Linked DNA regions of Variovorax paradoxus B4. The main gene of each other region encodes a partner of the protein of the gene in region 2 in a complex. Links are inferred from orthologs where the notes say so. Each region holds a gene or a part of one and is shown on either strand. Other genes may lie near its edges.

Evidence for each region. Proteins that work in one complex are often made in the same cells at the same time.
Region 1: the proteins of holA (region 2) and dnaX are in contact, whole or in part, in a cryo-EM structure (PDB 8GIZ), measured with the Escherichia coli proteins. The link is inferred for Variovorax paradoxus B4 from one-to-one orthologs.

What each region holds. Positions count from the first base shown.
Region 1 is NC_022247.1:2,625,402-2,631,330, forward strand. The notes cover bases 2,457-5,426. They hold dnaX (DNA polymerase III subunit gamma/tau), read left to right. Parts: upstream 2,457-2,998; coding sequence 2,999-4,855; downstream 4,856-5,426. Other genes in these bases: VAPA_RS12145 (class I SAM-dependent methyltransferase), read left to right, coding at 2,457-2,662; VAPA_RS12155 (YbaB/EbfC family nucleoid-associated protein), read left to right, coding at 4,954-5,286; recR (recombination mediator RecR), read left to right, coding at 5,294-5,426. Outside these bases: VAPA_RS12135 (TIGR03862 family flavoprotein), read left to right, coding at 1-916; VAPA_RS12140 (winged helix-turn-helix transcriptional regulator), read right to left, coding at 985-1,674; more of VAPA_RS12145, read left to right, coding at 1,784-2,456; more of recR, read left to right, coding at 5,427-5,884. UniProt on the Escherichia coli protein: Part of the beta sliding clamp loading complex, which hydrolyzes ATP to load the beta clamp onto primed DNA to form the DNA replication pre-initiation complex.
Region 2 is NC_022247.1:544,516-551,762, forward strand. The notes cover bases 1,629-4,547. They hold holA (DNA polymerase III subunit delta), read left to right. Parts: upstream 1,629-2,503; coding sequence 2,504-3,592; downstream 3,593-4,547. Other genes in these bases: leuS (leucine--tRNA ligase), read left to right, coding at 1,629-1,937; VAPA_RS02505 (LPS-assembly lipoprotein LptE), read left to right, coding at 1,953-2,474; VAPA_RS02515 (glutamate-5-semialdehyde dehydrogenase), read left to right, coding at 3,727-4,547. In the rest of the region: more of leuS, read left to right, coding at 1-1,628; more of VAPA_RS02515, read left to right, coding at 4,548-5,022; gshA (glutamate--cysteine ligase), read left to right, coding at 5,143-6,456; VAPA_RS02525 (potassium transporter Kup), read left to right, coding at 6,631-7,247. UniProt on the Escherichia coli protein: Part of the beta sliding clamp loading complex, which hydrolyzes ATP to load the beta clamp onto primed DNA to form the DNA replication pre-initiation complex.

The DNA of each region.
Region 1 (5,929 bases), 2.1 Mb from region 2 along the record:
CATGAAAGCCGCGCCGCTGCTGCGCGCCTGGCTGCACCGGCTGCGTGCGGCAGGCGTGCAGTTTCATATGCGCCACCGCTGGCTTGGCAACGCATCACCCGGCGCCGCCTCGTTGCGGTTCGCCACTCCGACGGGCGAGGCCATCGTGAAGGCCGATGCGGCGGTGCTCGCATTGGGGGGGGCGAGTTGGGCGCGGCTGGGCTCCGATGGCGCATGGGCGCCGTGGCTGCAAGAGTGCGGTATCGATGTCGCGCCGCTGCTGCCTGCCAACTGCGGCTTCGACGGGGCAGGGTGGAGCGAGCATTTCGCGAGCCGTTTTGCGGGCCAGCCGTTCAAGTCGGTCGCGATTTCGTTCACCGACAGCCAGGGGCGCCGCTTTGCGCGCAAGGGCGAATTCGTTGCAACCGCCACCGGCATCGAGGGCAGCCTGATCTATGCCGCTTCGGCATTGCTGCGCGACGAGATCGCCGCGCATGGCAGCGCGACGCTGCTGCTCGATCTGCTGCCCGACCGCAGCGCCGAGCAGGTGCTGGCCGCCGTCAAGCATCCGCGCGGCGCCCGGTCGCTCAGCAGCCACCTGAAGAGCCGGCTCGGGCTGGAAGGCATCAAGGCCGGCGTGCTGCACGAGACGCTGAGCCGCGAAGCGATGCAAGAACCCGCGCAGTTGGCAGCGACGATCAAGGCCGTGCCGCTGCGGCTGGTCGCAACCCGGCCTGTCGACGAAGCCATCAGCACCGCAGGCGGTGTGCGCTTCGAGGCGCTCGACGAACGGCTCATGGCGAGCGCGGTGCCGGGCGTGTTCGTTGCGGGGGAAATGCTCGATTGGGAGGCGCCGACCGGCGGCTACCTGCTGACGGCGTCGATGGCCAGTGGGGCGGCCGCGGCGCGCGGCGCGATCAAGCAGCTGGGCCTCTGAGGGACCCCGCGGCGTTCGATGTTCTGCCGAGGCAATGCCCGTTTCGCGTGTCTGCGGCGGGGAATGCCTCAGAGCCGCGCTGCGGTTCGGGCATCGGCGAAAGCGCTGCGTCCCATCCAGCGCCAGAGGTTCTGGATATCGGATGCCGCGCCGATGACGCGCAGGCGCCGCTCGCGCAGCGCGGCCTCGGCATCGAGGTCGCCGGTCCAGATCTCCGTCAGGGTCAGCATGTTCGATTCGACAATCAGCGTTGGCTCCTCGCCGGGATTGTCGCGGCAGAGGTCGGCGCTGCCATGGTCGACCACCAGCCACCAGCGCCGCTCGCCTTCAGGCGCATCGGTGAAGCGGAAGTGGATCACGATGCAGCGCCCGAGCGGGCACTCGTCGACCCGCATGAAACGGCGGATGTCCCACATCAGGAAGCCGGCATCCAGCTGGTCGCGCTTGAGGCGGCTGCCGATCCAGCGCGCACCCCAGTGGCCCAGTGCCATCACGATCGGGCGCAATTCTTCACCTGCTGCGGTCAGGTGGTACTGGGCCGTGCTGCCGTCGCCCCGTATCCGCTTGACGACACCTGCTTCCTCGAGCTTGCGCAGGCGCTGCGTCAGCAGCGAGCCCGACATGCGCGGCACGCCGCGCCGGATGTCGTTGAAGCGCGTGCTGCCGCACAACAGTTCGCGCACCACCAGGGGGGTCCAGCGCTCGCAAAGCACCTCGGCGCCGCGCGCCACGGTACAGAACTGGCCGTAGTCGATCATGGCGCCAATTTAGTCCCTGGAGCGGATTGAGGCCAGTACAGATTCTGGACTGGCGGACCCGTAGCCGCGCTGCCATCCTTGGCGTCCCCTCACTCGATGGAGACACACCATGACCACAGCCACAGCCACAGCAGCGCCGGCATTCGACGCCGTCGCCTTCAAGACCACCACCCGCGCGCAGTGGCAGGCTGCCGCCGAGGCCTGGCATCGCTGGGGACCGTTTCTCGGCCGCTGGCTGGGCGATGCGACGGAGACGATGTTCGAGCTGGCGCACATCGGACCAGGCTCCCGGGTACTCGACGTCGCAGCCGGCGCGGGCGAGCAGTCGATCGGTGCAGCGCGGCGCGCAGGCGCCAGCGGCCGCGTGCTCGCGACCGACATCGCGCCGGCCCTGCTCGAGCGCGCTGCTGCGGATGCCAGGGCCGTCGGGCTGTCGAACCTCGAGACCCTTGAACTCGACGGCGAGGCGCTCGACACGCTGCCCGCCGAAAGCTTCGACGCGGCAATCAGCCGCGTGGGCCTGATCTACTTTCCCGACCAGCAGCGCGCGCTCGCCGGCATGCGGCGGGCCTTGCGTCCGGGCGGGCGGGTGTCGGCGGTCGTCTACTCGACCCCCGAGCGCAATGCCTTTTTCTCGATCCCCGTAAGGATCATCCGCGAACGCGCCCAGCTTCCCGCGCCGCTGCCGGGCCAGCCCGGGCCCTTTTCGCTCGGTGCCGAGGGCGCGCTCGAGGCCGCGTTTGCCAAGGCCGGCTTGCGTGACATCGAGGTGCGCCGGGTGCCGTCGCCGGTGCGGCTGGCGAGCGCAGCCGAATGCGTGCGCTTCGAACGCGAGTCCTTCGGAGCGCTGCACCAGATGATGGTCCGGCTTGACGAGGCCGAGCGCGCGAGCACCTGGGATGCGATCGAAGAGGCGCTGCGGCAGTTCGAAAGCAGCGAAGGCTTCGTCGGGCCATGCGAGATGCTGGTCGGTGCCGGAAGCAAGTGAGGCTCGCGACCCTATTTTTGGCGCGTGAGTTCTTGAGAACTCACGGCTTTTCGATGTTAGGTTGACGAGCCTTACCCCTGGCACTGACTACGCAGTTAGGGCTGCTTGGTTCCCCACCTGACCCGGTTGGCCACTTCACCATGCAGGGAGGCCCGTCAGCCCGCATTGTAACCCCCCAGGCTGCGCGCACTTCGTGTCGCTTCGCCCACCCCCCTGCTGGGGGCGATACCAGCGGCCCGGCAATGCCGGTTCCGCGATATCCCGCAAAAAGACAGGGCTTTTTTTGATTGCGGGGTGGGGCCGAGGACCGGTGCCGCGCCTTTTAGAATGCCCGCAATGTCTTATCTCGTGCTCGCTCGCAAGTTCCGTCCGAAAACCTTCGGTGAGATGGTCGGTCAGGGGCACGTGGTGCAGGCGCTCGAGAACGCACTGACCACGCAGCGCCTGCATCACGCCTATCTTTTCACCGGAACGCGGGGCGTGGGCAAGACCACCGTCTCCCGCATTCTGGCCAAGTCGCTCAACTGCCAGGGCCCGGACGGGCAGGGCGGTATCACTGCCACGCCGTGCGGGGTGTGCCAGGCCTGCAAGGACATCGATTCGGGCCGCTTCGTCGACTACACCGAGCTGGACGCGGCATCGAACCGCGGCGTGGACGAGGTGCAGTCTCTGCTCGAGCAGGCGGTCTACAAGCCGGTGCAGGGGCGCTTCAAGGTCTTCATGATCGACGAAGTGCACATGCTCACCAACACCGCGTTCAACGCGATGCTGAAGACGCTCGAAGAGCCGCCGGAATACCTCAAGTTCGTTCTCGCCACCACCGATCCGCAGAAGGTGCCGGTCACGGTGCTGTCGCGCTGCCTGCAGTTCAACCTGCGGCCGATGGCGCCCGAGACGGTGCTGGAGCACCTCACGAGCGTGCTGCAGACCGAACAGGTACCGGCCGAACCGCAGGCGCTGCGCTTGCTGGCGCGCGCGGCGCGCGGCTCGATGCGCGACGCCCTCTCGCTCACCGACCAGGCCATTGCGTTCGGCAACGGCGAACTGCTCGAAACCGGCGTGCGCCAGATGCTCGGCAGCGTGGACCGCGGCCATGTGTTCAAGCTGATAGAGGCGCTGGCGCAGGGCGACGGCAAGACGGTGGTCGACACCTCCGAGGCGCTGCGGCGCGACGGCATGTCGGCCGCTTCCACGCTGGAAGAAATGACGGCGGTGCTGCAGGCCATGGCCGTGCTGCAGGCGGTGCCCTCGCGGGTGGAGTCGGCCGATTCCGCCACCGACCCCGACGCGGCCGATACGGCGCGCCTCGCGTCGCTGATGCCTGCCGATGAAACCCACCTGCTCTACAGTCTGTGCCTGCACGGGCGTGGCGAACTGGGCCTGGCGCCCGATGAGTACGCCGCGCTGACCATGGTGCTGTTGCGGCTTTTGGCCTTCAAGCCTTCCAACGCGGCCGCCTCCCCGGCCTCCACGGAAAAAAAAACTCTGAATGAAGCCTCCAGGGCGGTTTCGGTCCCGGTGGCCGCAGCGCCGGCCCGGGGCACGACGGAGATCCCCGCATCGCCGGCTTCGGTTTCGGTCGCCGCACCGGTGCCTCAACCCACCCCGGCGCCGGCAGGCCAGCGTCTGGCCGTGGTCAGCGAGCCCGTGCGGCCGGGTGGGCCCAGGCCTTCTGCCGCGGCCGGGCCCTCGGCGGCTGCCGAGGCGCCCAGGGTGCTTGCCGTTCCCATGCGCGTCCAGCCGCCGCCGAGCCAGCGGGACGCGCCGCGATCCGACGAGCAGCGCGGTCCGGCGCCACCCATTCCGCCCAGCGAGGACGGCGACTTCTGGCACGCCACGGTCACGCAGATGATCGCGGCCGAGAGCATCAACGCCCTGGCGCGCGAACTTGCGCTCCAGTCGCAGCTGGTGGCGCGCGATGTCGACCAGTGGATACTTCGCGTGGAACGCGAATTGCTCAACCAGCCTTCTGCCCGCGAAAAGCTCACCGATGCATTGGCCGCGCTGGGCCATGGCGTGAAGCTCGCCATTGAAATCGGCGGCGTGGTCGACAGCCCCGCGCGCCGCAACAAGCAGGCTGCCGACGAGCGCCAGCGCCTGGCTGAGGAGGCCATTCGCAGCGATCCCGAAGTGCAGATGCTGATGCGGGAATTCGATGCGAAGATCGTGCCTGGAACACTGAAGCCGGCCTGACGGAACGCCACTGAAAACCCGTGCCGGCTCTTGCGGCATTCGGCATCGACCGCCATCTCTCTTATCCTTCCCCCATTTCCAACCAATCAGGACCAACGATGTTCAACAAAGGACAACTGGCCGGCCTCATGAAGCAGGCGCAGGCGATGCAGGACAACCTCAAGAAGGCCCAGGAAGAACTGGCCACCATCGAGGTCGAAGGCGAGTCGGGCGCAGGCCTGGTCAAGGTCGTGATGACCTGCAAGCACGACGTGAAGCGCATCACCATCGACCCGAGCCTGCTGGCCGACGACAAGGACATGCTCGAAGACCTCGTGGCCGCTGCCTTCAATGCCGCGGTGCGCAAGGCCGAGGAAACCAGCGAACAGAAGATGGGCAAGCTCACTGCCGGCATGCCGGGCCTCCCGCCCGGCATGAAGCTGCCGTTCTGAGCCATTGATGGCCGACGCCAGTTCGCTCGACGCGTTGGTCGATGCCTTGCGCCGCCTGCCCGGTGTCGGCGTCAAGTCGGCCTCGCGCATGGCGTTCCATTTGCTGCAGCACGACCGCGAGGGCGCGCAGCTGCTCGCGCGCGCCTTGCAGCAGGCGGCCGGCAACGTGCGGCATTGCGAGCGCTGCAACACTTTCACCGAAGCGCCGGTCTGCAGCGTGTGCCTCGACACGCGCCGTGACGCAGGCAAGCTCTGCGTGGTCGAAACGCCTGCCGACCAGGCGGCGCTCGAGCGCACCGGGGTTTTCCGCGGCTACTACTTCGTGCTGATGGGCAAGCTCAGTCCGCTCGACGGCATCGGGCCCAAGGACATCGGCCTGCAGAAGCTCTTCGACCGGGCCCTGGACGGCACCGTGAGCGAAGTCATCCTGGCCACCAACTTCACGGCAGAGGGCGAAGCCACCGCGCACGTGATCGGCGAAGCGCTCAGGCAGCGCGGCCTCAACGTGACGCGCCTTGCGCGCGGCGTGCCCGCCGGCAGCGAACTCGAATACGTGGATCTCGGCACCATCGCGCATGCCCTGGTGGACCGCCGATAGCGCAGCAGCGGCCGCTGCTGCCGCTCTGCCGGATGGAGACAACCC
Region 2 (7,247 bases):
GCTTCGCCTTCACGCACGACATCCAGGACGCGAGCGGCAAGCTGATCCAGGACGGGCGCATGTACGTGTTCACCACGCGCGCCGACACCATCATGGGCGTGACCTTCTGCGCCGTGGCGCCCGAGCATCCGCTGGCCGCGCACGCCGCCACGCTCAATCCGAAGGTCGCGGCCTTCATCGAGGAGTGCAAGGCCGGCGGCACCACCGAGGCCGAACTCGCCACGCAGGAGAAGAAGGGCGTGCCCACGGGCCTGACCGTCAAGCATCCGATCACCGACGAGCAGGTGCCGGTGTGGGTGGGCAACTACGTGCTCATCAACTATGGCGACGGCGCCGTGATGGGCGTGCCCGCGCACGACGAGCGCGACTTCGCCTTTGCCAACAAGTACGGCATCGAGATCATCCAGGTGGTGCTGGTCGACGACGAGCCGCACTTCGACTATCACAGGTGGCAGGACTGGTACGCCGACAAGCAGCGCGGCGTGACCATCAACTCCGACAACTTCAGCGGCATGACCTACAAGGAGGCGGTGGCCGCCGTGGCGCATGCGCTCGGCCAGAAGGGCCTGGGCGAGATGCAGACCACCTGGCGCCTGCGCGACTGGGGCGTGAGCCGCCAGCGCTACTGGGGCACGCCGATCCCCATCATCCATTGCGACGAGCACGGTGCGGTGCCGGTCCCCGAGAAGGACCTGCCCGTGGTGCTGCCGACCGACTGCGTACCCGACGGCTCGGGCAACCCGCTCGCCAAGCACGAAGGCTTCCACGCCGGCGTGGTGTGTCCCGTCTGTGGCAAGCCCGCGCGGCGCGAGACCGACACCATGGACACCTTCGTCGACAGCTCGTGGTACTTCATGCGCTACTGCGACCCGAAGAACGACCAGGCCATGGTCGCCGAGGGCGCCGACTACTGGATGCCGATGGACCAGTACATCGGCGGCATCGAGCATGCGATTCTTCACCTGCTGTACGCGCGCTTCTGGACCAAGGTGATGCGCGACCTGGGCCTGGTGAAGGTCGACGAGCCCTTCAGCAAGCTGCTCACGCAGGGCATGGTGCTCAACCACATCTACTACCACCGTGACGAGAGGGGCGGCAAGAACTACCACCCGCCGCTGGAGGTCACGCCCACGCTCGACGCGCAGGGCCGCATCGTCGGCGGCACCACCGCGGACGGCACCAAGGTCGAATACGGCGGCGTCGGCAAGATGGGCAAGAGCGAGCGCAACGGCGTCGACCCGCAGGACCTGATCGAGAAGTACGGCGCCGACACCGCGCGCCTGTACACCATGTTCACCGCACCGCCCGAAGCCACGCTCGAGTGGAACGACGCAGCCGTCGAAGGCAGCTACCGGTTCCTGCGCCGGGTCTGGAACTTCGGCGTGGCGCAGGCCGACGCGCAGCCCGCGGCGGCCGGCGGCCAGGCCTGCGGCAAGAACGCGCAGGCATTGCGCCGCGAGGTGCACACCGTGCTGCGCCAGGTCGACTACGACTACCAGCGCATGCAATACAACACGGTGGTGTCGGGCGCGATGAAGCTGCTCAATGCGCTGGAAGGCTTCAAGCCCGACGGCAGCGCCGGCGATACGGCCGCGCTGCGCGAAGGCTTCGGCATCCTGCTGCGCTGCCTGTATCCGGCCACGCCGCACATCGCGCACCAGCTCTGGCAGCAGCTCGGCTACGACAAGGAACTGGGCGACCTGCTCGACGCGCCCTGGCCCGTGGTCGACGTGGGCGCGCTGGAGCAGGACGAGATCGAGCTCATGCTCCAGGTCAACGGCAAGCTGCGCGGCGCGCTGCGCGTGCCGGCCGGCGCTTCCAAGGCCGAGATCGAAGCGCTCGCGCTTTCCTGCGACGACTTCGCCAAGTTCGCCGAAGGCGCGCCGGCCAAGCGCGTCATCGTGGTTCCCGGCCGGCTGGTCAACGTGGTCATTTGAACGAACGATAGAAGCATGAACAATCGCAACGCCTCGCTGCCGCGCCGCGGCTTTCTTCTGGGTCTTGCCGCGGCGGGCGCCAGCCTGGGGCTGGCCGGCTGCGGGTTCGAACTGCGCAAGGCGCCGGTGTTTGCGTTCAAGACGCTGTCGGTGTCGGGCAATTCGGAGCTGATCAACCGTCTGCGGCGCGAAATGCGTGCCGCCGGCACCGTGACGCTGGTGCCGCCCGAGCAGGCACAGAGCGCCGACGCGATCCTCGAGATCCTGGGCGAAAACCGCGACCGCATCGTGATCTCGACCAATTCGGCGGGCCTGCTGCGGGAGCTGCAACTGCAATTGCGCGTTCGCTTCAGCCTGCGCACGCCGGGCGGCAAGATGCTGCTGGCGCCCACCGAGGTGTCGCAGACGCGCGACCTGAGCTTCAACGAGACCAACGCGCTCGCCAAGGAAGGCGAGGCCGAACTGCTGTACCGGGACATGCAGGCCGACATTGCACAGCAGCTGATGCGCCGCCTCGCGGCCGTCAAGGAACTCTAGGCGGCACGAGCGCGCCTGCCGCACATTCCATGCAACTTGCCAGCGCCCAACTGGGCTCCCATCTGCAGAAGGGGCTGAAGTCCCTCTACACGATCCACGGCGACGAGCCGCTGCTCGCGCAGGAGGCGGCGGACGCCATCCGCACCGCGGCACGCGTGGCGGGCTATACGGAGCGCAGCTCGTACACCGTGGCCGGCGCGCACTTCGACTGGAGCGCGGTGCTTGCGGCGGGCGGCTCGCTCTCGCTGTTCGCCGACAAGCAGATCGTCGAGATCCGCATTCCCTCGGGCAAGCCCGGCAAGGACGGCAGCACGGCGCTGCAGCAGCTGGCCGAGGCCGCGCGGGACAACGACAGCACGCTCACGCTGGTGATGCTGCCGCGGCTCGACAAGGCCACGCGCACCGGCGCCTGGTTCTCGGCGCTCGAGAACAACGGCGTGAGCCTGCAGGTCGATCCGATCGAACGCGCCGCGCTGCCGCAGTGGATCGCGCAGCGCCTGGGCCTGCAGGGCCAGCGCGTGATGCCCGGCGACGAAGGCCAGCGCACGCTGCAGTTCTTTGCCGACCGCGTCGAGGGCAACCTGCTCGCCGCGCACCAGGAAATCCAGAAGCTCGCCCTGCTGCATCCGGCGGGCGAGCTGAGCTGGGAGCAGGTCGAAGGCGCGGTCAACAACGTGGCGCGCTACGACGTGTTCAAGCTCTCCGAGGCCGTGCTGGCCGGCAACCCGCAGCGCGTGGCGCGCATGCTCGACGGCCTGCAGGCCGAAGGCGAGGCCGAGGTGCTGGTGCACTACACGATCGCCGAGGACATCCGCGCGCTCAAGCGCGTGAAGGACGCCATGGCCGCGGGCCGGCCGCTGCCCATGGCCCTGCGCGAGAACCGCATCTGGGGCCCGCGCGAGCGCGCCTTCGAGCGCGTGCTGCCCCGGCTCGACGACCGCATGCTGGCCCGGCTGCTGCGCGCGGCCCATGTGGTGGATGGCATCTGCAAGGGGCTGAAGCAGCCCGACTGGCCCGCCAGCGGCTGGCAGGCCCTGCAGCGCCTGGCGCTGATGCTGTGCCGCGCCTGCAGCAGCGCTGCTCTTGCTCCCTCTCCCTCCGGGAGAGGGTTGGGGTGAGGGCCGGCGGCCCTCATCGCATCGCGCGTTTGCGAGTGCCCCGGCCCTCACCCTGGCCCTCTCCCGGAGGGAGAGGGGACAACACGGCAAGTGCGCGAAGCCTGGGGTTGATCCAAATGCAGGAAAATGCAGCGATGAACGCGTTCAACGTCAGCGAGCACATGCAGACCCTCGGCCTGCAGGCAAAAACCGCCGCATTCCTCATGGCCCGTGCGGATGCAGCTACCAAAAACAGAGCATTGAAGGCCCTGGCCAAGCGCCTGCGCGAAGCCGGCCCCGCCTTGGCCGAGGCCAACGAGAAGGACTTGGCGCGCGCCACGGCCGCCGGGCTTTCGGCGCCGATGGTCGACCGCCTCAAGCTCACGCCCAAGGTCATCGAGACCGTGGCGCTGGGTTGCGAGCAACTCGCCGGCATGGCCGATGTGATCGGCGAAATCATCGGCATGAAGCAGCAGCCCAGCGGCATCCGCGTGGGCCAGATGCGCGTGCCGATCGGCGTCTTCGGCATGATCTACGAGAGCCGCCCCAACGTGACCATCGAGGCCGCGAGCCTGGCCATCAAGAGCGGCAACGCCGCCATCCTGCGCGGCGGCTCCGAAGCCATCGAGTCGAACAAGGCGCTGGCGCTGCTGGTGTCCGGGGCGCTGGCCGAGGCCGGCCTGCCGGTCGAGGCGGTGCAGCTGGTGCAGACCACCGACCGCGAAGCCGTGGGCCAGCTGATCGCCATGCCCGAGTTCGTGGACGTGATCATCCCGCGCGGCGGCAAGGGCCTGATCGAGCGCATCAGCCGCGATGCCAAGGTGCCGGTCATCAAGCACCTCGACGGCAACTGCCACGTCTACGTGGACGATACGGCCGAGTTCGAGATGGCGCTGCGCATCGTCGACAACGCCAAGACCCAGAAATACAGCCCCTGCAACGCGGCCGAAGGCCTTCTGGTGTCGGCCGCGGTGGCGGAGGATTTCCTGCCCCGGATCGCCGCCATCTTCGCGGCCAAGGGCGTCGAAATGCGCTGCGACCCGGTGGCGGCCCGCATTCTGCGCGCCGACGATGCATTGGCTGGCTCGGGCGCAAGAGTCGTCGATGCGGTCGAGGCCGACTGGTCCGAGGAATACCTTGCCGCCGTGATCAGCATCAAGGTGGTCGCAGGGGTCGACGAGGCCATTGCGCACATCAACCGCTACTCGAGCCACCACACCGACGCCATCGTCACGCGCGACCATGTGCATGCGCAGCGTTTCCTGCGCGAGGTCGATTCGGCCAGCGTCATGGTCAATGCGAGCACACGCTTCGCGGATGGTTTCGAGTTTGGCCTGGGAGCGGAGATCGGCATCAGCACCGACAAATTCCATGCGCGCGGGCCGGTCGGCATCGAGGGGCTGACCTCGCTCAAGTACGTGGTGCTCGGGCAGGGCGAAGTCCGCAGCTGATGCGCCGGAGGCGGGCGGACTGAACCAAGTCCGCTCTACGTAGTCTTGTCATTGGGGCGGCCACCCCCAAATCCTACAATTCCGCTCTACCTTCAAGTACAAATCCAATAAGGCCGCCGCATGGTTCCGCATCTCGTCACCGCCCTGACCGGCCCGATCAACGAACTGGAGCAGCGGGTACTCGACTCGACGCCCGCCATCGAGCGCTGGTTCCGGCTCGAATGGATGGAGCACACGCCGCCGTTCTACAGCGCGGTCGACATCCGCAACGCGGGCTTCAAGCTGGCGCCGGTCGACACCAATCTCTTCCCCGGCGGCTGGAACAATCTCACCAAGGAGATGCTGCCGCTGGCGGTGCAGGCCGCGCAGGCCGCCATCGAGAAGATCTGCCCGGAAGCGCGCAACCTGCTGGTCATTCCCGAGAACCACTCGAAGAACACCTTCTACCTCGCCAACGTCGCCCAGCTGGTGCGGATCTTCCACATGGCGGGACTCAACGTGCGCGTGGGTTCGATCGATCCGGCCATCAAGTCGCCCAAGAAGATCGAGCTGCCCAACGGTGAAACCGTGTGCCTGGAGCCCGTGGTGCGCAGCAAGCGCCGCCTCGGGCTCAAGAATTTCGACCCCTGCACCATCCTGCTCAACAACGAGTTGGCGGCCGGCACCCCGGGCATCCTGGAAGACCTGCACGAGCAGTACCTGCTGCCGCCGCTGCACGCGGGCTGGTCGGTGCGGCGCAAGAGCAATCACCTGCACAGCTACGAAGAGCTGTCCAAGCGCTTCGGCAAGCTGCTTGGCATCGATCCCTGGCTCATCAACCCGATCTATGCGCGCGCCGACGGCGTCGATTTTGCCGAAGGCCGCGGCATCGACGTGCTGACCAGCCACGTGGAAGCGGTGCTGACCAAGGTGCGCCGCAAGTACAAGGAATACGGCATCAACGAGAAGCCCTTCGTCGTCGTCAAGGGCCATGTCGGCGGGGATGGCCCGGGCGTCATCACCGTGCGCGATGCAAAGGAAGTCGAGGGCCTTGTCGGCAAGTCGCGCGGCGCCTCCGCGGGCAGCAAGGCGGCCGCGGCCGCCAGGGAACTGCGCGAGCCCCGCGAGGTGATCGTGCAGGAAGGCGTGCTGACCAACGAGCGCGTGCACAACGGCGTGGCCGAGCCGGTGGTCTACATGATGGACCGCTACGTGGTGGGCGGCTTCTACCGCGTGCATGCCGAGCGCGCCCCCGACGAGAACCTCAAGCTTCCGGGCGCGAGCTTCGTGCCGCTGGCTTTCTCCGAAAGCGCGCACTTGCCGCAGCCAGGCGCCAAGCCCGGCGCGAGTGCCCCGAACCGCTTCTACATGTATGGCGTGGTGGGCCGCCTGGCCATGGTGGCTGCGAGCTACGAGCTGGAAGCCACCGATCCGGACGCCGAAATCTACGAATGATTTTCCGGGGCGGCTTGCGAAGGCGTCGGCCGGCGGCAAAATAGCGGCCCCACAGCAAAGGAAACAAAAGGGCGGAGGGGTGCGCGCGGCGGCTGGAAATTCCACCGCGGCGGCATCCCGGTGCGCGTGACGTCTGGTTACGCGCTGGCAGCCTCCCTTTTTCCCATCGACTTCGTGTCACCTCCCAAATCCTCTTCCGCCGCCGCCTTGATCATCGGCACCATCGGTGTCGTCTATGGCGACATCGGCACCAGCGTGCTGTATGCAGTCAAGGAAGTGTTCGGCCACGGCCATGTGCCGTTCACTGTCGAAAACGTCTACGGCATCCTTTCGATGTTCTTCTGGACGCTCACCGTCATCGTGTCGATCAAGTACGTGGTGCTGGTGCTGCGGGCCGACAACGAAGGCGAGGGGGGCCTGGTCGCCATGCTGGCGCTGGCCTCGCAGGCCGTGGCCGACAAGCCCAGGCTGCGCCATGTGCTGCTGCTGGTGGGCATCTTCGGCACTTCGCTCTTCTATGGCGACGGCGTCATCACGCCGGCCATCTCGGTGCTTTCCGCGGTCGAAGGCCTCGAAGTGGTGTCGCCCCACTTCAAGCACTATGTGCTGCCGGTCACGCTGGTGGTGCTGTTCGGCCTCTTCGTGGTGCAAAAACGCGGCACGGCCGGCATCGGCAAGTTCTTCGGGCCGATCACGCTGACATGGTTCATCGCCATTGCGGTGCTCGGCGTGTCGCAGATCGTTCACCACCCCGAAATCCTCAAGGCGCTGAACCCCTGGTTCGCGCTGAA